DNA from 3 places in the Herbaspirillum sp. GCM10030257 genome. Region 2 is predicted to be linked to each of the others. Evidence: predicted binding sites of a transcription regulator. Region 2 holds the regulator's gene; each other region holds the start of a gene.
What was found. The regulator LexA, encoded in region 2, represses DNA repair genes until DNA is damaged. The targets are predictions, from matches to a motif close to ACTGTATNNNNATACAGT.

Region 1 (10,707 bases), on a different contig from region 2:
TTCTTGCGCATTCCGGTCACCAGCTTTTCCTGAAATTTCCCGATGTCGCCCTTACGCCGCCAGGCTGCCATCGCGCGACGCAACTGGTCGGCTTCTCCGGCCGTGAACTCCGCGGCGAGGATGGCGATTTGCATCACCTGCTCCTGGAAAATGGCGACACCGAGTGTGCGTTCCAGTGCCTGCCTGACCCTTTCGCTAGGATAGGTGACAGGTTCCAGTCCCTGCCTGCGCCGTAGGTAAGGATGAACCATGCCGCCCTGAATAGGACCCGGGCGGACGATCGCAACCTGGATGACAAGGTCATAGAATTCCTTGGGGCGCAGGCGGGGCAGCATGGTCATTTGCGCGCGACTTTCGATCTGGAATACGCCGATGGTGTCCGCTCTTGAAATCATCTTGTAGGTGACCGGATCTTCTTTTGGAATGTCCGGCAGGCTGAACGGCTCACCGCGTAAATGAGTGATCAGGTCCAGCGCTCTGCGTATCATGCTGAGCATGCCGAGTGCAAGGATGTCCACCTTGAGCAATCCCAGCGCATCGATGTCGTCCTTGTCCCACTGGACCACGCTACGGTCTTTCATCGCCGCGTTTTCTATAGGGACCAGCCGTGAAAGTTTGCCGCGCGAAATGACGAAACCGCCCGGATGTTGCGACAGGTGCCGTGGAAAGCGCATCAGTTTCTCGGCCATGTCCGACCATTGCAGGGCTATCGGCGAATCGGCCTGCATGCCGCATTCGGTAAAGCGCTCCGACAACCCGGTCTTGCCGTCCCACCAGCGATGCGATTTTGCCACCTGGTCGACGATGCCAAGGTCGACACCCAGCGCCTTGCCGACATCGCGCAGGACGCTGCGTGGTTTGTAGCTGATGACCACCGCAGTGAGCGCAGCACGCAGCCTGCCGTACTTGTTATAGATGTACTGAATGATTTCTTCGCGTCGCTGATGTTCGAAATCGACATCGATGTCGGGAGGCTCGTTGCGTTCACGCGAAATGAACCGTTCAAACAGCAGGGTGCTGCGCGACGGATCAACCTCGGTGATACGCAGGCAGTAGCAGACTACGGAATTAGCGGCCGACCCTCGTCCCTGGCAAAGAATGCCGACACTGCGTGCATGGCGCACGATGTCGTAGACGGTCAGGAAATACGGCTCGTAGCACATGTCGGAAATGAGCTGCAGTTCGTATTCAAGCTGCTTTTGGATATCTGCCGGAACCCCGTCTGGAAAACGTGCCATGGCGCCGATATAGGCTTCGCTGCGGAGGTAAGCAGCCGGAGTCCATCCTGGCGGCACGAGTTCGTCCGGGTATTCGTAGCGCAACTCGTCGAGAGAAAAGCTGCATTGCCGGGCAATGTGTATGGTTTCAGCCAACGCGACTGCGGTATAAACGTTGGCCAGCCTCAGCCGTGAGCGTAAGTGCTGCTCCGCATTGGGAGACAGTTCGTAACCGCATTCGGCAATGGGTTTGCCGATACGGATGGCGGTAAGAGTGTCCTGCAGGGGTTTGCGCGAGCGTACATGCATACAGACATCACCGGTCGCCACCACGGGCAACGCGTATTCGTCAGCGACTGCAGTGACGAGCATGCGGTGCTGATCATCGCGCGGATGGTGCAGCAAGGTCAGCGCAATCCATGCACGTCCGGGAAAGGTCTTCACCATCCATGCGGCTTGGGTGGCAAGCTGTTCGGATGCAATGCCAAGGGCAGGAGTGAGGATGGCGAGGCAGTCCGGCATGCCGCGCAGATGTGCATATCCGTCTTCGGGCGATATAAAGTCGCGTGGAGTGACACGATAGCTACCTTTTTCAACGCGGGTCCGTGCAAGGGTAATCAGTTCGGTGAGGTTGCCATATCCCTCGCGGTTTTTCGCCAGGAAGATGAGCGAGAAGGCTGGGCTATTGTCCTCGTTGACCAGGCTGAACTGGCTGCCGATGATCAGGTGCAGGCCGCGTTGCTTTGCTTCAGTGTGGGCACGGACCACGCCGGCCACGGAGCATTCATCTGTCAACGCCAGTGCCGCATAACCGAGTTTTGCTGCCCGCATGACAAGCTCTTCAGGATGCGAGGCACCACGCAAAAAGCTGAAATTGGATGCACACTGCAACTCTGCGTAGGCAGGGAGATGATGTATGGAGGAAGACGTAGACACGTTAGCTGTTTCGAATACCGTGTAAAAATACTGTACAAAAATACAGTATAAACAGAAAAATGCATTTTTGCTAACGGGCTTTTACAAATAAATTTGTTGACTCATATCCTTATCCCGCGCTCCAGGATAAAAGTGCTTGGTCAGGCGAATAAGCCCTGCAAGTACCAGCAAATTTCTTCCCCGTGACGCTCACGGTAGATCCAGTAGAGCACTGCCGTCTCCCCTTGGGCGATGAAATAGTCACGCATGATCAAGCCGCCATCCCACCATCCGCATTCGATACGTTCCGGTCCCTTGATCAGGCGTAGCGGTGATCCGTAAAACGGCCGGTTGTCGCGCAGGATCAGTTCGACCGGTTGTAGTAGCAGCCAGAAGGGTCTTTCCGCCAACCGGTCCAGAGGAAGATCGACCGGATTTGCCGTGGAGGTGGGTGCCCATCCGTTGCAAATTTCAGGGCGATGGTCTGCACGGGGAGCGGGAACGAGGACGTTCTGTTCGCCAAGCCTTGCGGTCAGTAATTCAAGCAGGCGGTGAAAATCCATGGGCATGCCGCCGGGCTCGGGAAACAGCGATTCTGTAGGCGGCAGCATCGCGCTGACATGGTCTGCTTCCAGGCGCGCCGCGATGACCGGAGCTATCAGTTCGATGCGGCCAAGCCGCTCCTTCAACAGGCGGGTCAGGTGCTCTTCATGCCAGGTCGGTTCGGCGAGTGCGATGTCGATGGGCGTGGGTGGAATCGCCGTACGGCCGCGCTCATGCTCCAGCAGCAGCACGAAGCGCGCAACCGCAAGTTGCTGCGCAACCAGCCAGCCGGTCAACTGCAAAATCAGACGGCGTGCGGCAAATAATGCCGCTTCCGCATGCTCGATGCGGTCCGGTAATTCCAGTTTGGCTGAAAAGCTTTTCGGTGCCTGAACCCAGTCAAACAATTCCGGGGCTTCACCGTAGGCGCGGTCCAGCGCATCCAGCATCTGCTTGTCGCAGCGTCGCTGCAGTCCTGCCCGCGGCAGCTTGCGCATATCGGCAAAATTCATGCAACCTATCCCTTCCAGCCAGTCCAGATAAGGCCGCGCCTCCGACAGCAGCGTACAGGGCAGGGTGTCGAGAAGGTGTCTCATGCTCTCCATCCGTATTACACGGCGACGGGGCCCACGTATGCCCTCACAGCAGGATAAAAGCCAGGCGCCTTGTGCCGTCGGGGCCATCCCCACTTGCAGCGTAAAACCGAGCACACGCACACTCTCTCGCACTAGCCGGCATAGCGACAGTCGTCCGCCGAATGCACGCAGGCTGGCGGTCACATCGAGCAGCAGACTGTCTTGATGGGCGAGCGCGACTTCGGGTGTGTAACGCAACAGGGCAAGCGCGATACTGTTGAGCGCTTCCTGTTCGCGCGTGAAGTCGCGCTCATGCAAGCTTGAATCCGGGCACATGGCTTGCGCGCCGGCGCGCCGCATGCCGATACGGACGCCATCCTGCGCAGCTTGCGGGCTCATGGCAACTACATACTCGCGGTCGACAATCACATGCTTGCCAGGATCGCTCCAGCGTGGCCTGATGGCCTCGAGTGGTAATAGCGGTAGATGTACGCTTATCCAAGAGCGCATAAGGGGATCGCCGCCGCTCAGTCAGGAATTAAGGGGGTAGGTAGAGGTTTCCACCGGAGCGGATGCGGACGTCTGCGCAGCCGTCTGTCTTGCCGGTCCAGAACGCGGAGTTCCAGGCAGCTGAGTCAAAACCGATAGGGATGCCGGAGATAGCATGTCATCCATTGGCACGTGCAAGGGATCATCGCGTCGGGGGCCGCGTCGCTTGACGATATCAATGCAGATGCCGTCATGTGCCGGGCGCAGCGCCAGCCGCAACGGCGCTGGTGAGGCATCCTCTGTGCAGGCAAGCGGACGCATCATCCAGAACAGGATATCGCTTCCCTGTGCGGCCAGATGTAGACGGCGCAGCGATTCGGTACGCACATGCGACTGCCAGAAAAGCAGGGCGCCACAACTGCCGTTGCGCAGAATCTGTTCCGCACTCCACAAGGCGTCGGCACTGCGCGTGGTCTTGATCCAGATAAGGCTATCCACCGGCAGTCCCCATCCCACCCAAGCGGCAATCTGTGGCATGTAGGGTGGCTGTACCAAAGCGATGCGGCGTTTCGGGCTGACTGTCTCGAAAGCAGGACGCAGCAAGCGCATTTCACCAATGCCGGGTTGTTGTATCAGCAATTCAATCAGCGAGGCTCTCGGCCATCCACCATTTGGCAGTTCCTGGTCAAGCACCGGATAACCGCTGGTGGTGACTGCAGCCTGACAGGAGCCCATCTGGTCGGCTTTCCAGACGGCATGGGTCAATGTAAGGATATTGGATTCACCTGATTGGGAAATGGTGGAAACTATTCTGGACATCCAGGCCTCCTAGTATTCTTTTCTGTGATGCTTGTGATCAATTTATACTGTACAAATATACAGTAAAATTCCAGGGCTGCTTAGCCAAATTTGTCGTGTGATTGATCTGCCTTCTTACTTCTCCAGTTTCTATTGCCTTTCATGCAACCCCGTGTCACCTCAGTCGGCCTGCTGATCAAGCCTAATCCCGCCGACAGCTTTGAATACCCGCACCATATCGATCGCGCTAGTCTCGATGCATTACCGTCCAGGCCGGGCATTTATATTTTTCGCGATGACAAGGACCGGCCTCTTTACATTGGCAAGAGCATCAACATTCGCACCAGGGTGCTGTCACATTTACGGACTCCGGAAGAGGCCCGCATGCTGCAGCAGAGCAGTTACATCGAGTTCAGGCGCACCGCTGGTGATATCGGTGCGCTGCTGCTGGAGTCGCGCCTGATCAAGGAACTGCAGCCGCTACATAACAAGAAATTACGCCGCACGCGGGAAATGTGTACGTTGCGTCTTGGACCAGGCATCAAGTCGATACCGGAAATTGTTTATGCACGTGACCATGACTTTGCACGCACCGTCGACCTCTACGGACTGTTCGCTACACGCAGGGCTGCGCAGGACAAGTTGCGCGAGATCGTGGAAATGCAGATGCTGTGTCCCGCATTGACCGGGTTGGAAACTGCTGTACACGGGCGCGCCTGTTTTGCGCGGCAGATTTCACGTTGCCTTGGTGCGTGTATCGAGGCAGAGCCCGTGCAGGAACATTACCGGCGATTGAAAGCCGCGCTCAACGATATGCGCATCATGGTCTGGCCTTATGTGGGCGCGATGGGGATTGTCGAAGAGTGCGACGGTTGGAAACAGACGCATGTGGTCGATCACTGGTCCTATCTCGGATCAATCGATCACGCTCCAGGAACGCCGCCGGTCAAGCGTGCGGCCAAACGGGCCTTCGATGTGGATACTTACAAAATTCTGGTGAAGCCTATGCTGCGAGGCGAATTAAGGATAGAGGCGGTCGATATGTGAGGAGGGTAAAAGGGACAGAAGATGCAACGAGCGGGTTTATAAATACAACAAGCCGTGCCCCGGCGTGAAATCGGGACACGGCTTGTTCAAGTTGAATAAGCCGGAAGCTTATTTCGAACCGCTGGCGGAGCCGCCTGCACCGCCGGAAGGAGTCGTAGCGCTGCCAGTTGCACCCGGTGTCGCACCCGGTGTTGACGAGCTGCTGGAACCTGCTGTGCCGCCAGTACTGCCAGAACCAGCGGTACCACCTGCGCTGCTGCTGGAGGTGTCGCTGGAACTGCCCGCAGTACCGGTGCCACTGGTGCCGCCACTGCTGCCTGGAGTGCTGGCGCTTGGTGTGCTGCCTGTTGCACCTGTTGCTCCTGTCGAGCCTGCTGCTCCTGCGGAACCGGTTGAGTCTGTGCTGCCCCCAGCTGTGCCGCCGCTTGCGCTTGGAGTGCTTCCTGCTGCGCCTGTACTGCCAGACGAACCGGCATCGGCGCCGCTGCTGCTGCTGGAAGTGCTGCCTGTACTGCCGGTAGCACCGCCAGCAGTGCTGCCTGTGCTACCGGCGCTGCTGGGGCTGCTGCTGCCGTCGGCGCCAGCTGTACCGGCGTCTTTCTTATCGCAGGCACCCAAGGTCAACGTGGCGACAAGTGCCGCGAGCAATACGGAATATTTCATACTGGTTCCTCTCAAGAAAATATAGTTGTAGGTAAGTACTCAGCCAATTGGAGAAATTTAACTGGCGTAAGTGCCTGCTGTGTTTTTGATAAATATCAATCTAGATGTGCTTTATTCAATAAACAAAGTCAATTCAATAATTGCTTGGTAACAATTGTTTCCTTGTGGATATATAATCATTCTGATGTAGAAATTGATACAGAAAGTAATAGCAGCAGAGGGCGGCTCTTCCGTCATATTTATTTCTGAGAAAGCATGCGCAGCACCTCCTTACGCCGACAACTGGTTCTGCCCTATGTGTTGCTCGTTGTATTTGTCTCGACCGCCGTTGCCCTGGTCTCTTATCGCGCTGGCGAAGATGCAGTACAAGAATTGACCCGACGCGTTGTCACAGACATGGTTGATCGGATTGGCAGCGCAACCGAAAAACATCTCGCCGGCGCCCTGACAGCGCTCAATGCTGTTGATCCCGATTCGCGCATGCTGCCGCGTCCCCAACCCTTCGATGACAGCATTCCATCACTGGAACCTCGCCTGTGGATGGCAAGCGGCTTGTTCATTGATGCCAGCAACTATGTCTATTTTGGTGGCGTGGATGGCCGCTTCATTGGGGTCAACCGCATCAGCCGCGATTTTGTCGAACTTTACCTTCGCGAACCCGGTGCGGCCAAAAGGCAGGTTTATGCTGTTGCACAAGCGGGCGACCGCAGCCGTGTGCTGCGAACCGACACCTACGATCCACGCAGTCGACCGTGGTATCAGGCGGCAGCGGCGCAACAGCGTCCGGTATGGTCGCCGGTTTATAACGATTTCACTTCGCACGAACCTACCATTACGCTGACCAAACCGGTCTATCGCGGCGACCGCATCTTTGCAGGGGTTCTCGCCACCGATGTCACCCTCAAGGTCCTGACCGATTTCATGCGTGGTCTGACGGTGAGCGAGCATGGTGCCGCCTTTGTCATGGATGCGGAAGGTTATTTGATTGCCACCTCCACGCAAGATATTCCATTCAAGACAGGTGGGCCCGTGGTCGAACGCATTCATGCTACCGACATGCTTTCACCACAACTTCGAGAAGCGGCCACCCAGGCTCTCGCCTGGAGAAAAGGCCAGCAGTCCGGTGGAGTACTAGTAAAGGCCAGTGTGCTCTCATCCGGGGATACTGAAATTGCAGCGGCGCGCCTTGGACATCAATATGGGCTCGACTGGATTACTGTTGTCAGCGTGCCGCGTGGCGATTTTATGGGTGGTGTAGCACGCAGCATCGGCCAGGCTCTGTTGATTGGCATTCTCTGTGTCGCCATTGCATTGGCTCTTGGCTTGTCGCTTCTTGATCGTGTGTTGCGGGATCTGCGCCAATTAACGATGGCCGCCAAGAAGGTGGGAAGCGGCGAGCCGCTCCCCTTGCTGAATATCCAGCGGCATGATGAGATCGGACAGCTTGCCATGTCATTCTCGGAAATGGAGCACAATCTGCGCATTGACAAGCTGACTGCAGTCTTCAATCGCGCATCGCTGATTGCGCAGATCGCCATCTTGCGCAGGCAGCTTGAACATCGCAGCGGCGAGCGTCCCAGTTTCGCGCTGTTGTTCATCGACCTCGATCATTTCAAGGCAATCAACGATCACTACGGGCACGATGCAGGAGACAAGGTGCTGGTGACCGTGGCCAGTCGATTGCGGGAATCGGTTCGTGTGACTGATGTGGTGGCGCGTTATGGCGGTGATGAATTTGTCATTCTGTTGAAAGGCGTCACCGATGCGGACGATGTCATCAAAACGGAACAAAAAATACGTGAGGCTGTGGAAACCCCCGTGCCGCTTGCACACGGTACAGCACAGGTAGGCGCATCCATCGGCTGGGCGCTGTTTCCCGAGGACGGTGAAGACGTCGACGCCTTGCTGAGGATCGCCGACGTGCGTATGTTCGACACGAAGAAAAGACGTAAGGCAGCACAGTCATAGCCGTCCAAGTCTACGCTCGCATTTTCTGCTTCAACGTCGCGTGATCTAAAACACAGAGACACCTTTACCGAGGTGTCTTGCCTGTCTCTATAGCGGCTTTACAAAATCCCGCAAAAATGTTTTCTTCTGGCTGTCTGGGAAAACAATAGTGACTTGGTCGCCTGCCGCGGAAACTACGCGTCCCTCACCATATTTAGGTACCGTGACCGGTGTTCCCGCGTCGGGTGGAGGCAACTTCTCCTCCTTTATAGATGGCGGTGCATGATCACGGATGTGTTCAGGAGAGAGAGTCTGCTCCGGCGGCTCGCGGCAATTGTCGCAGCTACCGCAATGCTCCCAGTCGGCCGTCTCATCAAAGTACTCCAGCAACACCTTCCATCGGCAAAAACCGGTTTGCGCATAAAACACCATCCGCTCCAGCGCTTCATGGTCGCGGGCGCTTTTATCGCGATAGGTTTCTACCAGTTGCTCAAGCTCTTTGGATTTTGCGCCAGCGCGAGTAACGCAATATTCGAGATTGTCGTCCTGTTCCACAAGGCCGCCATCCCGTAATAGTTTCAGTGAGACCTGCAATCGTGTCTCCGACACCTCATCAAGTGTTTCATGCAAGCGGCTGTATGAAATACGTGGATTTTGCGCGGCCAGTTCCTGCATCGCAGAGTAGACCGCACTCAGGTCGTCCACACCCGGATAGCGGCGTGCCAGGAAAAATTGCTGTACCTGTCGATCCTTCGCGTGATATAGCAATACACAATCGGCCGGCTCGCCGTCACGGCCTGCGCGGCCGGATTCCTGATAGTACGCTGCAAGATTGCCTGGCACTTGATAGTGAACGACGAAACGAATATCCGCCTTGTCGATGCCCATGCCGAATGCATTGGTGGCGACCATGATACGGCTCTCGCCGTTCATGAAGGCGTCCTGGTTCTGTGAACGCACTTTCGCAGAAAGCTGGCCATGATAAAAGGTCACGCTTTCGCCGGCGGTATGTAATGCCTCGTACACTTCTTCGACCGCTTTTACCGTTGCCGCATAGATGATGCCGGAACCCTGTTCTTCGCGTACAAGCTGCATGACGTGCATGAGTTTTTCGGAATCATCAGTGAGCGCCATGACACGATAGTGAAGATTTGACCGGTAGATGCCGGTATTAATGACATGCATGTCCTCGAGTCCGAGCTGCTTGCTGATATCCTCAATGACTTCATCCGTAGCCGTGGCTGTCAATGCCAGCACAGTGGGATTGCCAAGCGCATTGATGGTTGCACCCAGTTGCAGATATGCAGGGCGGAAATCATGTCCCCACTGTGAAATGCAATGCGCTTCGTCGATGACAAAGAGACTCACGCGGTTTTGCTTAAGTGTTTCGACAAACTCCGGATCGGACAGGCGTTCTGGCGTAGCAAAGACAAATTCATGATCAGCCTGTTTGATGCTTTCAAGAATGGACGCTTCCTCTCGCATACTCAGTGTGCTATTGACCTCAGCCGCTCCCACACCCGCATTTTCAAGCTTGGATGCCTGATCCTTCATCAGGGAGATCAACGGTGAAACGACAACGGTTATGCCCGACATCTTCAATGCGGGTAATTGGTAGCATAGCGATTTGCCCGCGCCTGTCGGCATGATGGCAAGCGTATTTTCACGGCGCAGTACGTTGTCGATCACTTCATGCTGGCCAGGACGAAGTTGATCAAGACCGAATGTTTCGCTTAAGGTCTCATGTAACTCATCTTTGGAGACGCGATGGCGGCGTTTGCGCAGTAACGGCGCAGGTCTTTGGCTGCCACTCGCTGGAGCGGGCAACGTTGTTTGGATGGACATGGAAAATAATTTTTTGGATTTACGTGATTCCATGTCGATGCAGCATTCATGCCAAGCACTTGATAATCAACTGGCAGCTTGGTTTGTTTGGATTGACATTTGAGCTAGGGAAATAAACGCAGCAATGAAATGCAGCGATGCAGGTTTCCGTCATGCACTAAGTTATTACTAAAAGCGTTAAAAATTAATTCAACGGTTGATACCTACATGGGTTACAATGGGCTACCGATTGAAGTTTGAGCTAGTAGTGCAGTATTTGTCTGTCATTTCTTTCTTGCTTCAAAGGTTCTACCGGGCATATGCCCAATTCACTGATAGGAAATGTAAGTAATGGCAACAGGCACTGTAAAATGGTTCAACGACGCTAAAGGTTTTGGTTTCATCACTCCGGACGAAGGTGGTGAAGATCTGTTCGCGCACTTCTCCGCGATCGAATCCAATGGCTTCAAGTCGCTCAAAGAAAATCAGCGCGTTTCGTTCGAAGTCACGACTGGCCCGAAGGGCAAGCAGGCTTCCAAGATCCAGCCGCAATAAGCTGAATCTTACGCTCTAAAAAATCCCCGGCTTGCCGGGGATTTTTTTCGCCTCTTACTTCTATTGCTTGCTTCATTCGCAATGCTGGAACGAACGCTTTTACCCTGACTGAGTCAGGCGAGGCCAAGGCGATA
Region 2 (10,707 bases):
ACGCGAGGTAGCGTGCGCGCTTGATCGCAGTGTCAACCTGACGCTGATAATGTGCCTTGGTGCCGGTCAGACGTGCCGGCATGATCTTGCCGTTTTCCTGAACAAAATCCTTCAGGGTGTCAACGTCCTTGTAGTCCACTTGCTCAACGCCCGCAGCGGTGAAGCGGCAGAATTTTTTGCGCTTGAACAGCGGATTTTGCTGCTGGCGCTTGTTCTTGAGTTTGCTCTTGTCGAATTTTTTACCGAATGCCATGTTTGGCTCCTGTACTGTATCTAGTGATCTGGTGAATAAGCGTCGAAGTCCGTGATATGGAAAACGAGGCTTTTGCTATTGCGGTTCTTACGAGCGAGGAATCCGGTGAATACCATCGTTATTCCCAGTTCCACCTTGTTGAGTTTTCCTGAAATTTCGCCAGCGGCGATCGCGACGATTTCAAACTCAACCTGGCGCGGGATACCTGCCTCTAGTTGCCCTGACGTGTGCAACAATTTTGCCGACACGATCGGGATACCTGCCGGTGTGTAGCGCAATACATCACGCTCGGCAATGGCAGCTATCAGGCGTAACTGATTCACGCTCCTCGACGGACAGAATTACGCAGCGGCTGCTTCGGAACGCTGGCTCTTGGCAGCATCTTCCTTCTGCACAGCCTTCATCATTGGCGACGGCGCTGTTTCGGCCTTCTTCATCTTGACGGTCAGGTGGCGCAGGACGGCATCGTTAAACTTGAAGCCTGTTTCGATCTCAGCCAGTGTTTCGCTGTCGCACTCGATATTCATGCAGACATAGTGTGCTTTTGCGAGCTTCTGGATCATGTATGCCATCTGGCGGCGGCCCCAGTCTTCGACGCGGTGCACCTTGCCGTTACGGGCGGTCACGATACCCTTGTAGCGTTCGATCATTGCAGGCACTTGCTCGCTCTGATCCGGATGGACGATAAAAACGATTTCATAATGACGCATGTATTCTCCTTATGGACGGATTAAACAATCGCCCACCTCGGCGTCAAGACGAGTGTGGGAAGAGGAAAGCCCGCTATCATAACCTGCACCAAAGGAAAACTCAATCATTTCAAGCGCTTAACAGCCTCAACCCGAAAAAACCTAAAAAACCCTATATATCCGCTTGCATTCGAACAAAACCTGTATAAAAATACAGGCTGTCTATATGAACAGCATGGCCAGAGTGCAAACACCTGCATCAGTCACGCAATAAATATTAATCTTCGCCAATTTTTGGGCGATCTTCGCTGATTACCTTGGCTGTCAAACATGCTTAAACTTACTGCACGTCAGGAACAGATCCTGAATCTGATCAAGGAAGCGATCGAAAATACCGGCTTCCCTCCGACCCGGGCCGAAATCGCCACCGAACTCGGCTTTAAATCAGCCAATGCCGCGGAAGAGCATCTTCAGGCACTAGCCCGCAAGGGTGCAATTGAAATCTCTCCAGGCACTTCCCGTGGTATCCGATTGCGCGATTTGCATGGCGACAGCGGACTCCGGATGTCGGGACGGCAGATGTCGTTACCTCATCCTGCCCTCATGCAACTCAGTCTGCCCTTGATAGGTCGAGTCGCAGCAGGTTCCCCTATTCTCGCCCAAGAGCATGTTGAGGCGACTTATAGTGTTGACCCAGCCCTGTTTTCCGCAAAGCCGGATTACTTGCTGAAGGTCAAAGGTTTATCCATGCGTGATGCAGGCATTATGGATGGTGACTTGCTTGCTGTTAAGAAGATCGACACCGCAAAAAACGGCCAGATCGTTGTTGCTCGACTTGGCGATGAAGTGACAGTCAAGCGGTATAAAAAGAGCGGCTCTTTAATAGAACTACTACCTGAGAATCCTGACTTTGAACCGATCCGGGTAGATTCCAGCTACGACAATTTTGCGCTTGAGGGTTTGGCTGTTGGTTTGCTACGCGCCTGGGCATAGCTTTTGTTCGTTGCTCCAGATATCTATAGCAGGGTAGCGGCATTGTCGCTGCACCCTGCCGCCACGTTTTCTTTTTAATAGTTTGTCTATTTTATAGACTGGCCTCGCCAACTGGTCGGTTGGACAGTGAAATCCCGATAACAATATAAAAGCTTAAAAGCTCGGCGAGCCATATACCTTTAGCACGACGATTTTTCAATACTTAACGTGTCTTCGGGTTAACGCCGCAAGGCACAAAACACTTCACTGGACCCTCCGCGAAACGCTCTTGACCTGCACCAACCCTCGTTACTTCCCGTACTGCCTTTTTCTATCCGCTCAGCTTGTTTTTCCCTATCCGCGCGAGAATATGCCTGGCTATACCGCGCAAAATATTGACTTCCTCAGTTTCTAGTTGTGTTCGCGAGAACAGGCGCCGTAATCGAGACATCAGTTTTTTGGGATTATCGGGATCGAGGAATTCAATCGCAATCAATGCCTTTTCCAAGTGTTCATACATACCGTCCACCTGTGCCAGGCTCGCTGCTTCACCTTGGAATCCAATTGGCGATCGAGCAATCGTATCGCCGCCCGTCGCCATTCTCGCTTCGTATGCAAGTAACTGCACAGCTTGCGCCAGGTTCAATGACGAATAATCAGGATTGGCTGGAATGTTGATCAGAATATTACATTTTTCAATGATCTGATTTGGCAATCCATAGCGCTCGCTCCCAAATACCAGAGCAGCGTTCAGGTTCCCATCATCGGCCAAGGTCGATGCGAGCGCCCTTGGTGTCGTGACAGGTGGTGAATATTCGCGCAGGCGTGCGCTTAGCGCAGCTGCGAAATTGCAACCCTCTAGCGCTTCTTCGATGCTGCCGACGACCTTTGCAGACGCAAGGATGTCCTGGGCACCGCTCGCGAAAGCAATTGCCACTTCCTGATGCACGGCGTCAGGGAAGCGCGGGTTCACCAGCACAAGTTGCGAAAAACCCATGGTTTTCATGGCTCGTGCAACTGCACCGATATTCCCCGGGTGGCTGGTTTCGACGAGCACAAAACGAAGGCGCGAGAAAAGAGAAGTGTTGGTTTGTGGCTGGTTCATTTAAAATAGCGACATTACGCGGCGCCAGCCCTTGGCTGACGAACTACCGCATCGCTCATTAATTCATTCAATGTGGTTCCGAACGCGGTATGCGACGGTACCGCAATTTTAACGGAACCCTTATGCATCCCATGCTCAATACGGCGGTGAAGGCTGCACGCCGCGCCGCTTCGATCATCAACCGTGCCTCCTTTGACATTGAACGCGTCAAGGTCACCGAAAAAGGCCACAATGATTTCGTGACGGAAATTGACCAGGCCGCCGAGCAGGCCATCATTGAAGTTCTCAAAACCGCATACCCCGACCACGCGATTCTCGCTGAAGAGTCCGGTGCATCCAGCAACCTGCACGACGAAAACGAAAACGTCTGGATCATCGATCCCATCGACGGTACCACAAATTTCATTCACGGCTTTCCCCAATACTGCGTATCGATCGCGCTCCAGCAACGCGGACAGATCACGCAAGCCGTAGTGTACGACCCTACCCGCAACGATCTGTTTACCGCCACCAAGGGTGCCGGCGCTTACCTCAATGAAAAGCGGATTCGCGTAGGCCGACGCGATAGGATGGCCGAGGCGCTGATCGGTACAGGCTTCCCGTTCCGGGACAAGGCGGCCCTAGATGAATACATGCAGATGTTCCGAATCATGACTGAAAAGTGCGCTGGTCTGCGCCGTCCCGGTGCGGCCGCCCTCGATCTGGCCTATGTGGCTGCAGGCCGCCTGGATGGTTTCTTCGAGAAAGGCCTGCAAACCTGGGATATGGCAGCCGGATCGCTGCTGATCACCGAAGCAGGTGGCATCGTCGGTAATTTTGCGGGGGAGTCCGATTACCTGTATAAAGGCAACGTACTTGCAGGATCTCCCAAAATTTTTGCGCAAATGGTCAACCTGCTGTCACCGTTTGCCAAATAAGTTTTCCTCCTGATGTTAACGAGGCAGGCGTGCGCAATAAGCTGCATGCCTGCACGCTGCGCTGTTCCAGTCTACGCGCCGCTGTCCCTCCGACCTCCCGCATCTCCACCTTATTTGCCTGCGATAGATTGGCGCCCCTGAACCGGCGACAGGCATATACTTTAAATGAGTCTTCATGTCTTTTACCGAACTCGGCCTGGCCGATGAAATTGTTCGTGCCGTAAGTGAACAAGGCTACACCAGCCCTACCCCGATTCAGAAACAAGCTATTCCTGCTGTTCTCGGTGGAGGTGACCTGCTCGCGGGCGCACAAACCGGAACAGGCAAAACCGCCGGTTTCACGCTACCCATTTTGCAGCGCCTCGCTTTGCAGCCGCGACCACAGGGCACGCAGGGCAGCCAGCGCCGCCCGATACGCGCACTCATCCTGACGCCCACCCGCGAACTGGCGGCCCAGGTTGAAGAAAGCGTCCGGGTCTATGGCAAGTACCTGAAACTGACATCCTCCGTGATCTTCGGCGGCGTCAACATCAATCCTCAGATACGGGTGCTCAACCAGGGCGTCGACATTTTGGTCGCAACGCCAGGCCGTCTTCTCGACCATATGCAGCAAGGCACAGTCAACCTGTCGCACATTGAAATCCTGGTACTGGACGAAGCCGACCGCATGCTCGACATGGGCTTCATTCGTGACATTCGTCGGGTGCTCGCCGCTCTGCCCAAGCAACGGCAAAACCTGCTGTTTTCGGCGACTTTCTCTGATGAGATTAAAGCGCTGGCCGATGGACTGCTGAACTCACCCGCAATGATTGAGGTGGCTCGCCGCAATTCCACTTCCGAGATCATTTCACAGAAAATCCATCCGGTTGACCGCAACCGCAAGCACCCATTGCTCAGTCACCTGATCAAGACCAACAACTGGAACCAGGTACTGGTTTTCACGCGTACCAAGCACGGAGCCAACAAGCTGGTAGAACAGCTTGGGAAGGACGACATCAGCGCCATGGCCATCCACGGCAACAAGAGCCAGTCCGCACGCACCAAAGCGCTTGCCGAATTCAAGGACGGTAGTCTGCAGGTGCTTGTGGCGACCGATATCGCTGCACGCGGTATTGATATTGATCAGTTGCCGCATGTCGTCAACTATGACTTGCCCAACGTACCGGAGGACTACGTCCACCGCATCGGCCGCACCGGCCGCGCCGGCTCGACAGGCGAAGCCGTATCGCTCGTCTGCGTTGATGAACACGACATGCTGAAAGGAATTGAGAAGCTGATCAAGCGTGCTATCGCGCAGGAAGTCATCCCCGGCTTCGAACCTGATCTCAATGCACGTCCACAACCGATTCAGCTCCGCAGCGGCAATCAGCCTTCGCGCAATGCACCGCGCCAGCAAAGGCAGGCAGCGCCCAAAGGAAAGCCAAACCCGGGAACGGCCAAACAGCCTACCAACAGCCTGTCCCAGTCGCGCCCTGCGCAAAACAAACCAGCAAAACCGACAAGCGCCAAACCGGCAGTCGGTCGCTCGCTGACCGGAACGACGTCAACGCCGCACCGTAGCGGCGGTCGCGGCCGCTAAGCGTAACAACGCGGCATGCATTCCCCATGCATGCCGCCATCCATCCTCTAAGACGGCATATCGCAATCTATGCGAACATTTGTCGCATCTCCCTTCATTCCCGTCCTGCACCGCATTAAAATGGCGGTCAATATTTGCCTTTGAATAAGAAAGTCCGGAATGGCATTAGCATCTGTACCCGGGAAGAATGGAATTCAACCTTCCCGCCCTGACGAAGCGCTGGAGAAACACACCCCCATGATGCAGCAGTATTTACGCATCAAGGCGGATCATCCGGGCACCCTGCTGTTTTATCGGATGGGTGATTTCTACGAGCTATTCTTCGACGATGCGGAGAAGGCGGCACGCATGCTGGGCATCACCCTGACCCAGCGCGGAACGTCGAATGGTAATCCGATCAAGATGGCAGGTGTACCTTTCCATTCCGCGGACCAGTATCTGGCGAAGCTGATCAAATTCGGCGAGTCGGTGGCCATCTGCGAGCAAATCGGCGACCCCGCAACCAGCAAGGGTCCGGTCGAGCGCAAAGTCATCCGCGTCATTACACCAGGCACGCTAACCGATTCCGACCTACTTCCCGAAAAATCGGACCGACCGTTGCTCGCGGTTTGTACGATTACGCAGCGCAAGACAGTCACAGTCGGTCTGGCATGGTTATCAATGGCAAGCGGCGCACTGAAGCTCATGGAATTTGCCGGCGATGCCCGTGGATTCGATGCACGTCTGAAGCAGGAACTTGAACGGATTGCCCCGGCAGAAATCCTGCTTACAGATGACGTCGGCTTGATGCATATCCAGTCCGGCACCGGCAAATTTACGTCTGTGCCGCAATGGCACTTCGATCCGGAAAGCGGCCGGAAGGCGCTGCTCGATCAGCTCTCGGTATCGACATTGTCAGGTTTTGCAGCCGAAGGATTGACCGCAGCCATTGGGGCTGCCGGTGCCCTGCTGCGTTACGCGCAGTCTACACAGGGTAAGGGCCTGCAACATGTGCGAACCCTCGCCGTCGAAGCTGAAAATGAATTCATTGGACTTGACGCGCCGACTCGGCGCAACCTTGAACTGACAGAGACCCTACGCGGCTCTGACGATACGTCGTCCCCCACGCTTTTCTCGCTGCTCGACCACTGCCGTACCGCGATGGGCTCACGCTTGCTGCGTCACTGGTTGCATCATGCGAAACGCGACCAGAACGTTGCTCGCTCGCGCCATGCCGCACTCAACGCACTGATGCGTGCCGATGCATCATCGGGCCTGTCCACCACGCTGGCTGCCGTCCCGGATATTGAACGCATTACGACGCGTATCGCGCTGCTGTCCGCGCGCCCACGTGACCTGGCCGGCATGCGCAACGGCCTGCAGCAGTTGCCGTCGCTACGTGCCTATGTAGCGATGTGCAATAAAGACGCCGATGCACCGCTGCTGAAAGCGATACACGATGCGCTGGCGACGCCGTCCGAATGCCTTGACCTGATTGAGCGTGGCATTGCGCTTGAGCCCGCCGCGATGGTGCGCGACGGCGGTGTGATCGCGCGTGGTTATGACACCGAACTCGACGAACTGCGCGCGCTGTCGGAAAATGCCGGCCAGTTCCTGGTGGAACTCGAAACACGCGAACGCGCCCGGACCGGCATCGCCAACCTGCGTGTCGAATACAATAAAGTACATGGCTTCTACATTGAAGTAACGCACGGGCAAACCGATAAGGTGCCCGACGATTACCGTCGTCGCCAGACGCTCAAGAACGCGGAGCGTTACATCACTCCGGAGTTGAAAGCGTTCGAAGACAAGGCCTTGTCGGCACAAGAACGTGCACTGGCACGGGAGAAATTCTTATACGACAAACTGTTAAATGAATTGGCGCCGCATATCGGTACATTGCAGTCGATTGCCCATGCACTGGCCGAACTCGATACACTGGTTGCATTGGCGGATCATGCGATGCGCAATAACTGGTGCGCACCGCAACTCGTGTCCGAGCCGCGCATATTCATCGAGCAGGGACGGCATCCGGTCGTTGAAAACCAGATTGAACGCTTCATTGCCAATGACTGTGAACTGAGTAACGAACGCAAGCTGATGCTGATTACCGGACCCAACATGGGCGGGAAATCGACTTTCATGCGTCAGGTTGCCCTGATCACCCTGCTCGCCTATATCGGCAGCTTTGTACCGGCGACACATGCGGTGATCGGACCCATCGATCGTATTTTTACACGCATCGGGGCGGCGGATGATCTTGCAGGTGGCCGCTCGACGTTCATGGTGGAAATGACCGAATCCGCTGCCATCCTGAACAATGCCACAGAGCATTCGCTGGTGCTCATGGATGAAGTTGGAAGGGGAACTTCGACCTTTGACGGACTTGCGCTGGCATGGGCAATCGCACGTCATCTGATTGACACCACACGCAGCTTTACCTTGTTCGCGACCCATTATTTCGAACTGACGCAACTTCCGGAATCCCATCCCTCCGCCGTGAATGTGCATTTGTCGGCAGTCGAACACAAGGACAGCATCGTTTTTCTGCACGCGGTCCAACCCGGTCCGGCCTCTCAAAGCTATGGCTTGCAGGTCGCTCAGCTTGCTGGCGTCCCGCAATCAGTGATCAAGGCGGCACGCAAACATCTTGCCACGCTCGAGGCCCATTCGGTACAAGCCACGCCACAGTTTGATCTGTTTGCGTACAACAGCGCACCGCCGGAGGAGGACGAGCCGAACACCGAACCGGAACGATCCGATACGGTCACAGCCCTACTGGAGGCGCTTGGCGAAACAGATCCCGATGCCTTGTCGCCACGTGAAGCACTTGATGTGCTCTATCGACTGAAACGCCTGGCCGGAAAAGAATGAATAAAAGGATTTTTCAAGGTCTGGCATTGTGTGGGTTGTTGTCACTCAGTGTCGGCGTTAGCGCGCAGGAAGAAGGTTTCAGCTTCGGCGTGCTATCGCACGTCATCCGTAATGCGGCCGACGAAGCGAATCTGCGCGAGGGCGTGGAAGCTAGCGATGCGGAGAACTTGGCATTCGTTGTGGTAAACGGTATCAAGGGTAGTGCCGAACCATGCACAGACAAGCTTTACCAGCGTCGCAAAGCCATGCTTCATCAAGCAAAGAATGGCCTTATCGTCTCGCTCGCGGCAAGTGATTGGGCTGAGTGCAAACAAGCGAACGGAAAGTCCGCAGCAGTCAGCAAGTTGAGTCTGATGCGCGAACTCATGTATGGCGATGAATTCTCCATAGGCGATAGCAAAATCCCGGTTCTGCGGCAATCCACCATCGCCAAGTTTCGCGATTTTGCGGAAAACGCGCGTTGGGAAATCGCAGGCACCATGTTTGCCACGATCAATCTACCGCGTAATAACAATCACTATGTTGTCGATGCCGGACGCAACAGTGAATTCGAAGACCGTCTAGTAGCCAACCGGGAATGGTTGAATCGTGTTTTCACATATGCGACACGGCGCAAGATGGACGGCATCGTTCTGTTCTGTGATGGCAATCCGTTGTCTGTGCCGCGTGCCGGCACAGTGCAGCGAGACGGCTACGCGGAGACTCGCAAGCAAATCAAGGCTCTTGCCGCCAAATTTCCGGGCAAGGTGCTGATCATACACAGCCAGTCTGGCCGTGACACGCCTGCCAACACCATACATTGGCAGGGCAATCTTGGCGAGCTCGATGCTGGAACAGGTTGGACCAAGCTCACAGTTCACCAATCCGGGCCGGAACTATTCAGCTTTAGCACGCCGGCCACACAGACATCAGGTGGCACTCGTTAAAGAGAAAATCACTTCAAGGCTTACGCAAGATTTGCGCTGACACGCGACATCGGCAATTGTGATGCATGACCAATGGCTCAAGGGGAAGAAGATAAGCGCAAGATGCACTTATCTATCCGACCAAGATCCCGGATCACCGCTAACACCTAGGACGGCCAACGGTGACCATACGTACTCAGGCAGTCCCTGGCCCGCCTTTGCATGGTGCCCATTCCCTCTCTAGGTGAAGCCGGCGAGGGAATGGGCACCATGCGTACAAATCAATGAATCGGATGGCTGCGGAACTGATCTCCTTCGTCACCTTCGAGATCATCATGATGGTGTCCATGTGCACCATGGACATGACCGTGCGAGATTTCCTCGTCCGTTGCAGCACGCACTTCAGCTACATTCAAATTAAAGCGTAATGCCATGCCGGCCAAGGGGTGATTGCCGTCGAGAACCACTTTATCGTCTGCAATATCGGTCACGGTAAAGATCAGCGATTCATTCCCCGATTCAGTGCTGTCAGGCGTCCCTTCGAACTGCATACCGACCTCGATCGGCTCAGGCAGACGATTGCGTGGTTCAATCTTGATCAGATCGGAATCGTATTCGCCAAATGCATCTTCCGGCTCAACCTGAATCGTGGTTTCATAACCCGCGTCCTTGCCGTCCAGCGCCTCTTCGATCTTGGGCAGCGTGTTTTCATAGCCGCCGTGGAGATACACCATCGGCTCCTGGCTTTCCTCGATCAGATTGCCCTGAGCATCTGAAAGTTTGTAGTGGACAGTCACTACCGTGTTCTTGGCAATCTTCATGGCGTTTCCTTTCATGTGAACATTCACGCAAATTATACCGGCAGAGGGCAATAGCCATACTTATCTCTATCTATATAATGCCGGCATGGATAATTTCAGTGTACTCGGCGAACTTACGCCGCAAAAATTCCTTCGTGACTACTGGCACAAGCAGCCGCTGCTGATACGCCAGGCCATACCCGGATTCAAACCCTTGCTCAGCCGAGAAGCCTTGTGCGAAATGGCAGCGCAGGACGACGTCGAGTCTCGCCTCATTACCCACTTCGATGGAACGTGGCAGATGCAAAGCGGGCCAATGCAACGCCTTCCCTCTGTCCGAAAAAAAGAATGGACGCTACTGGTGCAGGGAGTCAACTTGCATAATGACGCTGCCGACGCGCTTCTCCAGCAATTCCGCTTTATCCCTGATGCACGTCTGGATGACCTGATGATCAGCTATGCGACTGATCAGGGTGGTGTCGGTCCCCACTTCGATTCATATGACGTGTTTTTGTTGCAGGCCCACGGACGACGCCGTTGGAAAATCAGTGCGCAAGACGACCTCGATCTGGTCGAAGGCATGCCTTTGAAGATACTGAAGAATTTCCAGCAGGAAGAGGAATACATTCTCGAA
Region 3 (10,707 bases), on a different contig from region 2:
GCCGCAGCAACGACTTTCTGCGCGGCTTCTTCCATCGTGTCAGCCGAGATGATCGGCAGGCCGGAGTCGGCCAGCATCTTCTTGCCGAGGTCTTCGTTGGTACCCTTCATGCGCACGACGAGCGGCACCTTGAGGGAAACGGCCTTGGATGCGGTGATCACGCCTTCGGCGATCACGTCGCAGCGCATAATGCCGCCGAAGATGTTGACCAGGATGGCCTTGAGGCCGGGGTTCTTCAGCATGATCTTGAACGCTTCGGTCACTTTCTCTGCCGTGGCGCCACCGCCGACGTCGAGGAAGTTGGCCGGCTCGCCGCCGAACAGTTTGATGGTGTCCATGGTGGCCATTGCCAGGCCTGCGCCGTTCACCAGGCAGCCGATGTTGCCGTCGAGGGAGATGTAGGCGAGGTCGAACTTCGATGCTTCGACTTCCGCTGGATCTTCTTCGTCGAGGTCACGCATGGCGACGATCTCGGGTTGACGGAACAGCGCGTTGGAGTCGAAGTTGAACTTGGCGTCGAGTGCGATGACCTTGCCGTCGCCGGTCAGGATCAGCGGGTTGATTTCGGCCAGCGAGGAATCGGTTTCCCAGTATGCCTTGTACAGGCCTTGCAGCTGCTTGCGTGCGTCGGCGATCGAGCCGGGCGGCACGCCGATCTTGGCGGCGATGGAGTCGGCATCGGCGTCAGTCAGGCCGGTTGCCGGATCGATGACGACCTTGTGGATGAGTTCAGGGTGCTTTTCGGCGACTTCTTCAATGTCCATGCCGCCTTCGCTGGAGGCCATCAGCACGACGCGCTGGCTGAGACGATCGGTCACCATACTGACGTACAGTTCCTTCTTGATGTCCGCGCCTTCTTCGATCAGCAGGCGGCGAACCTTCTGGCCTTCCGGACCGGTCTGGTGCGTAACGAGCTGCATGCCCATGATCGCTTCCGCGTATTCCTTGACCTGCTCGAGCGACTTGGCAACCTTGACGCCGCCGCCCTTGCCGCGGCCACCGGCGTGGATTTGCGCCTTGACGACCCACACCGGGCCTCCAAGAGTTTCGGCCGCCTTGACCGCTTCTTCAACGGAAAAGCACGGGATACCGCGCGGAACCGTCACTCCGTACTTACGGAGGATTTCTTTGCCCTGATACTCATGGATTTTCATGCGAGCTTCCCTTCAGACGCTTAGTAAAAATAACCTTGTTGGAATTAACTTGATTTGGATACTGCTTGTGGTTTTACCGCCCAGCGCGGGTAATACTTGGCAACCGCCTCGCCGTCAGTGCGCAGTGCATGGCAGCGGTCAAGTTGGAATGGCTTGTGTGTCTGTTCATCGGTCGCGGCACCGTCGCGGGTATCGAAGACGTCGCCTGCGAAGGCCTGGATCGCAGCAGTCGGCAAGACCTGCGCCAGTTCGGTGAGATGCGTGCAACCGCTGGTGCCGGACAAACGTCGTTTGACGCCGTCACGAAAACCTTTCATCAGGTTCAGGCCGATCAGTTTTTTATAGTCGGGGCCAATGGTGTCGCAGTGTCCGGGATACGGTACCGCGTCCGACACCGCTTCGGCGTCAACGACATTTAACTGGAGATCAATGGTAAGACGCAGCCAGAGACTGTGGATTGGCTCACCCGCCGGGCGGATGCCTGAAGCCAGTTTGCTATCGCGTGTCTTGGTGTCTGTAATTTGCGCGTCGATGTCCCACAAACCGTCGTCGCGTGCGAACGCTTCGATCTGGATTGCGCGCGTGTGCTTGAGAGCACGGCGTGAGGACGGCGGAGATAAGGGCATAAAGACCAATGCCTGTGAAGCGGCAATATAAAAAGCCGCATTTGCGTGTCGCTGTCGCAGTTTCTACGACAGCAGCCGCTCATGCGGCGCTGCAAAAACCACGAAAGTGTAGCACAGGTCATTGGAGCATAGCCATCGCGACATTTCTATCCATGAAAAAGGAAGAAAATGCTTGTATGGCAAGAAATCTATGAGTCCCCGAAGACACCCTCCGAAGATATTCAAGAATTGAATTTCTTGATCTTCTGTTTTGTTATAACGGAACGGAATCAAAAACCGTATTCAGGATGGGTCTTCATCGGCTTCGGCCCGACGGATCGCTGTCTGAATCGCTGAGTGCGAAAAACCACGCTGCTGGAGGAATCGCATTTGTTTGACCCGCTCGGCAGCGTCAACCGGGGGTTGCTTGAACCGCTTGCGCCAGACTTCGGTGGCACGTGATGCTTCGTCTTGAGACAGTGTCGCCTTGATGTCGCTGAGCGCTTCGCCAGCTATGCCGTGGGTCTGCAATTCGGAAAGGATACGTGTATTGCCAAAGCGGGAGGCTCGGCGATGCACCAGGGATTCGGAAAAACGGGTTTGGGAAAGGAATTTGGAAGCTTCAAGCCAGTCGAGCAATGCTTCGACGTCGTCGCCTTCCTGCGCGTAGCGGGACAATTTGCGGCCAAGCTCAAGCCGACTGTGCTCACGTGTGGATAAATACTTCAGAGCCCGCGCCTTCAGGCTCATTTGCAGCTTTGCCATGGTGTGTCACTTGAAAATTATCACCAGCCTCCGTAAAACCGGAGTCCGGGAACGTACTGTCCTGCGGCTCGCGACCCACAGGGCGTGCATACATGTCGCCGAGTATTCGATGAAGGCGTGTCACTCTCACGTGACATTCTTATCCTGCGATGCCCTCACACTAATCCTGGTGAAATATTCCGGCTTCCGGCGCGGGCTCTTTCACGTGAAGTAAGCTAATACAAAACTAGACCATGGTGCGCGAGACAGACAAACGACACCTGTCCCGCTTATACCGATGTTGCGCGGACTTTACTCGGAATCGGCTGCGGAGGCCGCCGCTGCCGGCACCGCCTGTCCGGGTGGCAATTCAGGAACGCCAAGCGATGCACGTACCTTGTTTTCGATTTCACGCGCCAATTGCGGATGCTCTTTCAGGAAGTTACGCGCATTGTCCTTGCCTTGACCGATACGTTCGCCGTTATAGCTGTACCATGCACCGGCCTTTTCCACGATCTTCGCTTCCGAACCGAGGTCGAGGATTTCACCCTCACGGGATGTGCCTTCGCCATAAAGGATGTCGAAGTGCGCTTCGCGGAACGGAGGGGCAACTTTGTTCTTGACGACTTTGACCTTGGTTTCGTTACCGATGACTTCATCGCCGGACTTGATCGAGCCGGTACGGCGAATATCCAGACGCACGGACGCGTAGAACTTCAGCGCATTACCACCGGTAGTCGTTTCCGGGTTGCCGAACATAACGCCGATTTTCATACGGATCTGGTTAATGAAGATCACCAGCGTATTGGTGCGGTTGATGCTGCCGGTCAGTTTGCGCAGCGCCTGGGACATCAGACGTGCCTGCAAACCTGGCAGGGAGTCACCCATGTCGCCTTCGATTTCGGCACGTGGAGTCAGGGCTGCGACGGAGTCGACGACCACCAGGTCCACACTGCCGGAACGAACCAGCGCATCGCAGATTTCCAGTGCCTGTTCGCCGGTATCCGGCTGCGAAATCAGCAATTCGGACAGGTTCACGCCGAGCTTCTGTGCATACACGACGTCCAGTGCGTGCTCGGCATCGATAAATGCGCAGGTGCCGCCGATTTTTTGCATTTCTGCGATGGCTTGCAGGGTCAGTGTCGTTTTACCCGAGGATTCCGGACCGTAGATTTCAACTACACGGCCACGCGGCAGGCCACCAACGCCGAGAGCGATATCCAGGCCCAGAGAACCCGTCGACACAACCTGCACTTCTTCCGCAACCGCGCCGTCCACCATACGCATCACGGAGCCCTTGCCAAACTGCTTTTCAATCTGCGCCAGTGCCGCCGCGAGTGCCTTGCTCTTTTCGGGATTTTGCGCTGTTTTCTTTTCGTCCATAACGGTATTCTTTCGACGGTTGGTTATTAAGTGATTGGCGAGTCTTCCATCTGGAGGTGCCTTTCAACGTCACAAGGCATACTGTATAAAAAAACAGTGATTGATGCAAGCATCATTTTCCATTGACTCCAATTTTTATTAAGATGGTACTAAAGTGCCAAGTATCGGGCTGGGCAGGCTTCAAAATTCGGTCGATGTAGAGCGTGTATCAATTCAGTAGCGGTTGCACGGTTGCGTGGCCGTTGCCTTGCTGCTATTGACAAAAGGCAATAGACTTACTTATCACCCTGACTGTGGTTTAACTCCTATGCGCATCCTCCTTGCCGAAGACGACAGTGTACTAGCCGATGGCCTTACCCGTTCGCTGCGGCAGTCTGGTTACGCGACGGATTGCGTGAAGAACGGGTTAGAAGCAGACTCTGCCCTGTCGACTCAGGATTTCGACCTGCTGATCCTCGATCTTGGCTTGCCAAAGATGCCGGGACTGGAAGTGCTACGACGCCTACGCGCCCGCAATTCCCGCCTGCCTGTTCTGATTTTGACCGCCGGCGACTCCGTCGAGCAGCGCGTGAAGGGACTGGATCTTGGCGCCGACGACTTTATGGCAAAACCGTTCGCCTTGTCGGAACTGGAAGCGCGCGTACGGGCGCTGACGCGACGCGGTGCCGGGGGAGGTCCGACGGTCATCAAGCATGGCCCGTTGTCGTATGACCAGGTTGGACGAATTGCTTATATGAATGAACAGATGCTGGATCTGTCTGCGCGTGAACTCGGCCTGCTGGAGGTACTGCTGCAACGTACCGGCCGGCTGGTATCCAAAGAACAGCTGGTCGACCACCTGTGCGAATGGGGGGAAGAAGTCAGCAACAACGCCATCGAAGTCTACGTCCATCGTCTGCGCAAGAAAATAGAAGTCGGCGGTGTCCGGATTGCCACAGTCCGTGGCCTGGGCTATTGCCTTGAAAAATTTTCCGATGCCGCAGCACAGGGGGCGCCAGCATCAAGCTGACTTCGCTCATGACCGACTCCCGTCGTGAGGCCGGCTCCGCGCCCGCCTCGGAATCACCCCCATCCACCGCTTACGGAGCAGTCGCTACCCAACCGGAGGAACGCATACAGCGCTCGCTGTTCGGTGAAATCCTGGACTGGATGCTGGTACCGCTCCTGCTTCTATGGCCAATGAGTATCGCCATTACCTATCTGGTTGCCAAATCGATTGCCAACCATCCTTTCGATCGCGCACTTGACGACAATGTGATTGTGGTTGCCCAGCAGGTCAAGGAAGTCAACGGCAAGATCGTGACCCACCTGCCAGGGCCGGCACGCGATATTTTACGCGCCGACGACATCGACAATATCTATTTCCAGGTCACCGGGCCGCTGGGCGAATTCATCGACGGCGACGACGACTTGCCCCTGCCGGTTGAGGAGGAAAAGCCGCCTGCCGGTTCGGTCAAGTTCCGCAATGACGTCGTTCGCGGTGTCGACGTCCGGGTCGCTTATGTCTATATCGACCTGCGTCGTTCGCGCAACAGCAATCCCAAAACAAAAGAATCCAATGTCGTCCTCATACAGGTTGCGGAAACGCTGGATAAGCGCACGCAGCTGGCCAATGAAATCATCAAGGGTGTGATTCTTCCGCAGTTCATCATTCTGCCGATTGCGCTTGCGCTGGTGTGGTTTGCTCTGTCTCGTGGTTTGTCGCCACTGGTCGAATTGCAGCAAAAGATTCGTGCGCGTCGCCCGGATGACTTGAGCCCGATCGATTCGGGCCAGGTACCGGAAGAAATCTCGCCGCTCGTTCGTTCGCTCAACGAGATGCTGGCCCGCCTTTCACAAAGCATCGAAATGCAAAAGCGCTTCATTGCCGATGCCGCCCATCAGATGAAAACACCGCTGGCGGGAATGCGCATGCAGTCTGAATTGGCGCTGCGTGAAACCCGTCAGGAGGAAATTCACCGCTCGCTCGAACAGCTGTCGAAAAGCTCGGAAAGTGCCACCCGGCTTGTGAACCAGTTGCTGGCGCTGGCTCGCGCGGAAAACCAGACGCCGGAAACCAAGCCTTTTGTCCCGCTCGAATTATCGGAACTGGCGCGAAATGTCGTGCATGACTGGGTGCAGCAATCCTTTTCAGAAAGGATAGACCTCGGTTTCGAACAGCCAGGACACCCTGTGATGGTGATGGGAAATCCGATGATGCTGCGGGAATTACTCAACAACCTGATCGACAATGCGCTGCGTTATACGCCACACGACGGCCACGTCACCGTGCGGGTGCGCACCAATGTGACGGAAGAACAGGCGATCCTGGAAGTCGAAGATACCGGCCCCGGCATTCCTTCGGCGGAGCGGGGGCATGTTTTCGAACGCTTTTATCGGATCCTGGGAAGCAACGTGGAAGGAAGCGGCCTGGGTCTCGCCATCGTGCGCGAAATCGCGCAGCAACACGGGGCGGCAGTCGACATTTTCAACAATCCGCATTCTCAGGATCCCAAGCATCCCGGCAGCCTGTTCCGTGTCACGCTGCGTATGGAGCAGCGCCCGGATTTTATCGAGGACATAGGCTGATGGATTCTCAACAACTCCTGCAACGCCGCAAATTGTACTGGCGCCGCGTACAGCGCTTCACCCTGGTGCTGCTTGGCCTCTGGTTTTTCATGACCTTCGGGATGATTTTCTTCGCGCGCGAACTATCCGGATTCACCATTCTCGGCTGGCCGTTTTCGTTTTACATGGCGGGGCAAGGCCTGACCGTTTTCTATCTCCTTATTGTCTTCGTCTACATGCAGTACATGAACCGACTGGACAGACTGCTCAACGACGAGCCTCCCCATGCCGAATAAGCCGTTCTTTCGCCGCCTCATCAGGTATTACAGCTGGTACACAGTGGGCTTCATCGTTTTTCTGATTTCCTTGTCCATCCTGGAAAAAGAAGGCTTTCCGCGCGCATGGATCGGCTACATGTTCATGTTTTCAACGATCGTGCTGTATGCGGGCATCGGTGTACTCAGTCGCACCTCCGATGTGTCCGAATATTACGTCGCGGGACGACGCGTGCCGGCGATGTTCAATGGCATGGCGACCGCGGCTGACTGGATGTCGGCAGCAAGCTTCATCAGTCTTGCGGGCGGCCTGTATGTATTGGGTTTCGACGGCCTGGCCTACATTCTTGGCTGGACCGGCGGCTATTGTCTGGTTGCACTGCTGATTGCTCCGTTCATCAACAAGTTTGGGCAATACACCATTCCGGATTTTCTGGCAGCCCGCTATGCCGGCAGCTACAGCGGAAATATCGTGCGCGTGCTGGCCGTCATCGCAACCGTGATGGTGTCCTTCACCTACGTAGTCGCGCAGATCTATGGGGTCGGACTCATTACTTCCCGCTTTACCGGCGTCGATTTTTCGGTCGGTATTTTTCTTGGGCTGGCCAGCATCCTGGTGTGCTCCTTCCTTGGCGGGATGCGGGCGATCACATGGACGCAGGTCGCGCAGTACATCATCATCATCATCGCTTACATGATTCCGGTCATATGGCTGTCGGTGAAACATACAAACGTCCCGGTTCCGCAACTGGCCTACGGCTCGGCCCTATCCAAGCTCAGCGAACGCGAAAAGGAGCTTAACGCCGATCCGATGGAACAGCAGGTTCGCGATATTTTTCAGCGCCGTGCGGAAAAGTACGATGACATGCTGAAGAACCTGCCCAAGTCCTGGGAAGAGGGCCTGGTCGACATGCAGCACCATGTCGAAGATCTCAAGCGCAGTAATGCGTCGCTGATTGAAATCAAGGCAGCAAGCAGGATGCTCGCCGCCTATCCGAAGGATCCGATAGAGGCCGACCGCAAATGGCGCGAGGCGAAAGCCCAAAACCTCGCGCGGGCGGAACCTGTCGTTGCGCATGAAACCCCTTTTCCAGGAAAGACCAAGGAAGCGTCCGACACCAAACGCAATAACTTTCTCGCCCTTGTCCTTTGCCTGATGATGGGAACCGCTGCCCTGCCCCATATCCTGGTCCGTTTCTACACGACGCCCTCTGTACCTCAGGCGCGGCGCTCGGTATTCTGGACCTTATTCTTCATCATGTTGCTGTACATCACCGTGCCGGCCCTCGCGGTTCTTGTGAAGTACGACATCTACAGTTCTCTGGTCGGCACGCCATTCTCAAAACTGCCGTCCTGGGTCTCGTATTGGGCCAGCGTGGACAAGATCAATCCGCTGGTGTCGATCACCGACTTGAATCGCGACGGCATAGTGCAGCTAGCCGAAATCGTCATGGATGGCGATATCGTCGTACTTGCGACGCCGGAGATCGCTGGCTTGCCCTATGTGATTTCCGGGCTGGTGGCGGCAGGCGGACTGGCGGCGGCATTGTCCACCGCGGATGGACTGCTACTCACTATTTCCAATGCGCTGTCTCATGATATTTACTACAAGACCGTGGATCCCATGGCGTCGACGCAGAAGCGCGTGACGATTTCCAAGTTGCTGTTGCTGGTTGTCGCCCTAGTTGCGGCCTACGCGGCATCCCTGAAACCGGGCGATATTCTTTCGATGGTCGGCGCCGCATTCTCGCTCGCAGCATCGACACTGTTTCCCGCTCTTGTTTTGGGCGTTTTCTGGAAGCGGGCGAACCAGCAAGGTGCCATTGCCGGCATCCTGATCGGTTTTGCCGTATGTGTGTTTTACATGCTCCGCACCTATCCTGCACTCGGCGGTTCCTCGCTGAATCAGTGGTTCAGCATCGCGCCGATCTCGGCAGGTGTGTTCGGTGTTCCTGCGGGTTTCATCTCTATCGCACTGGTCAGCCTGTTGACCAGTGCACCGGATCGGGGCACTGACGCCCTGGTAGAGCATATCCGCACACCTTGACACCCTTTTGCCATTGGATTGGGAAACTGCCGGCGCCTGCCCAGAGGCAACAACGGTATCGTTCCCTGCTGGCACGCTTCTGGCATAAAGCATGACGAAGCGCAGCGACCGGCGGTGGCCGTAGCGTTATGCTATCCGGATAACCATACAAAACAAGCCATGCCCAACTTTTTTGATGAAATGTATGTGGACGGCCCCTCTTCTGTCCGCGCTCACTATCGGCAATTTCAGCAGTGGCTGTCACACCAGCCTCCGGAAATCATTGAGCGCAAACGAACGGAAGCCGACTTCATTTTTCGCCGGGTAGGCATCACCTTCGCGGTCTACGGCAACGATGCCGGTACCGAACGCCTGATTCCCTTCGACATTATTCCACGCATCATTCCAGCCAAGGAATGGGAACGACTGGAGACGGGTCTGGTACAGCGCGTGAAAGCGCTGAACATGTTCATTCACGATATCTATCACGACCAGCATATCGTCAAGGCCGGTGTCGTACCTGCCGAGCAGATATTCCGGAATGCGCAGTATCGGCCTGAGATGCAGGGCATCTCCGTAGCTTCTGATATCTATGCGCATATCGCAGGCGTCGATATCGTCCGCGCGGGTGAAGGAGAGTTCTACGTTCTTGAAGACAACCTGCGCGTGCCCTCCGGTGTATCGTACATGCTTGAAGACCGCAAGATGATGATGCGGCTGTTTCCAGAACTCTTCGCGCACTACAAGGTTGCGCCGGTGGCCCACTATCCCGACATGCTGCTGGATAATCTGCGTTCGGTGGCACCGCTCGGCGTCGTCGATCCGACAGTCGTCGTCATGACGCCAGGCATGTACAACTCGGCCTATTTCGAGCATGCGTTCCTGGCACAGCAGATGGGCGTGGAATTAGTTGAAGGCAAGGACTTGTTCGTCGATGACAATGCGGTCTACATGCGCACCACGCGCGGACCGAAGCGCATTGATGTCATCTACCGACGCATCGACGACGACTTCCTTGATCCGCTGGCCTTCCGCCCGGATTCTTCGCTGGGCGTGCCCGGATTGCTGTCGGTGTACCGCGCCGGTCGCGTTACGCTGGCCAATGCCATCGGTACCGGTGTCGCGGACGACAAATCGATCTATCCGTATGTGCCGAACATGATCAAGTTCTACCTGTCGGAAGACCCGATCCTGAATAACGTCCCGACTTACCAGTGCCGCAAGACGGAAGATCTTCAGTACACGCTGGACAAGCTACCGGAGCTGGTTGTCAAGGAAGTGCACGGTGCCGGGGGGTACGGCATGCTGGTGGGTCCGGCATCAACCAAGGCCGAGATCGAAGCTTTCCGCCAGCGTCTGATCGCCAGGCCCGACAGTTACATTGCACAACCGACCCTCGCCCTGTCGGCGTGCCCGACCTACGTCGAATCGGGGATCGCTCCCCGCCATATTGACCTGCGTCCTTTCGTCCTGTCCGGAGAAACGGTTTCCATGGTCAAGGGCGGCCTGACCCGCGTTGCATTGAAAGAAGGCTCGCTGGTCGTGAATTCGTCGCAGGGAGGTGGCACCAAGGACACCTGGGTTTTGGAGAAATAAGATGCTGAGTCGAACCGCAGACCACTTGTTCTGGATGGCACGCTATACCGAGCGTGCCGAAAACACCGCACGCATGCTGGACGTGAATGTCCAGACCGCCCTGCTGCCCCAGTCGGCGGAAGCCGCCGAGCAGGGATGGCGTGCGATGCTTGGCATTTCCGAATTGCTGAGCGCTTTCGATGACAAACATGGGCTGCTCACCGCGAAGGACGTACTCGACTTCATGGTGCGCGATCCGGACAATCCTTCATCCATCGTATCCTGCCTGACGCAGGCTCGCGAAAATGCGCGTGCCGTGCGCGGCACGCTAACCACGGAAGTGTGGGAAACCCAGAACGCCACCTATCTCGACCTGCAGGTTAAGCTGCGCAGCGGCA

Region 1: imuA (translesion DNA synthesis-associated protein ImuA) is a predicted target of LexA. The motif match lies at 4,605-4,622, and genes of this name have one in related genera.
Region 3: recA (recombinase RecA) is a predicted target of LexA. The motif match lies at 3,967-3,984, and genes of this name have one in related genera.

Annotation. Positions count from the first base shown of each region.
Region 1 covers NZ_JBHTDH010000002.1:412,543-423,249, forward strand. The annotation lists gene ACFQUU_RS04430 (error-prone DNA polymerase) at 1-2,153, opposite strand, end outside; gene ACFQUU_RS04435 (Y-family DNA polymerase) at 2,294-3,760, opposite strand; gene imuA (translesion DNA synthesis-associated protein ImuA) at 3,782-4,558, opposite strand; gene ACFQUU_RS04445 (endonuclease) at 4,700-5,584, shown strand; gene ACFQUU_RS04450 (hypothetical protein) at 5,667-6,272, shown strand; gene ACFQUU_RS04455 (diguanylate cyclase) at 6,503-8,215, shown strand; gene ACFQUU_RS04460 (RecQ family ATP-dependent DNA helicase) at 8,303-10,039, opposite strand; gene ACFQUU_RS04465 (cold-shock protein) at 10,370-10,573, shown strand.
Region 2 covers NZ_JBHTDH010000038.1:17,244-27,950, reverse strand. The annotation lists gene rpsR (30S ribosomal protein S18) at 1-253, opposite strand, end outside; gene priB (primosomal replication protein N) at 274-576, opposite strand; gene rpsF (30S ribosomal protein S6) at 595-963, opposite strand; gene lexA (transcriptional repressor LexA) at 1,273-1,935, shown strand; gene ACFQUU_RS26575 (RNA methyltransferase) at 2,246-3,019, opposite strand; gene ACFQUU_RS26570 (inositol monophosphatase family protein) at 3,142-3,936, shown strand; gene ACFQUU_RS26565 (DEAD/DEAH box helicase) at 4,112-5,515, shown strand; gene mutS (DNA mismatch repair protein MutS) at 5,675-8,368, shown strand; gene ACFQUU_RS26555 (hypothetical protein) at 8,365-9,294, shown strand; gene ACFQUU_RS26550 (peptidylprolyl isomerase) at 9,555-10,094, opposite strand; gene ACFQUU_RS26545 (JmjC domain-containing protein) at 10,180-10,707, shown strand, end outside.
Region 3 covers NZ_JBHTDH010000013.1:44,646-55,352, reverse strand. The annotation lists gene sucC (ADP-forming succinate--CoA ligase subunit beta) at 1-1,154, opposite strand, end outside; gene ACFQUU_RS18875 (DUF2889 domain-containing protein) at 1,199-1,780, opposite strand; gene recX (recombination regulator RecX) at 2,063-2,524, opposite strand; gene recA (recombinase RecA) at 2,816-3,886, opposite strand; gene ACFQUU_RS18860 (response regulator transcription factor) at 4,194-4,895, shown strand; gene ACFQUU_RS18855 (sensor histidine kinase N-terminal domain-containing protein) at 4,904-6,454, shown strand; gene ACFQUU_RS18850 (DUF4212 domain-containing protein) at 6,454-6,729, shown strand; gene ACFQUU_RS18845 (sodium:solute symporter family protein) at 6,719-8,755, shown strand; gene ACFQUU_RS18840 (circularly permuted type 2 ATP-grasp protein) at 8,915-10,330, shown strand; gene ACFQUU_RS18835 (alpha-E domain-containing protein) at 10,332-10,707, shown strand, end outside.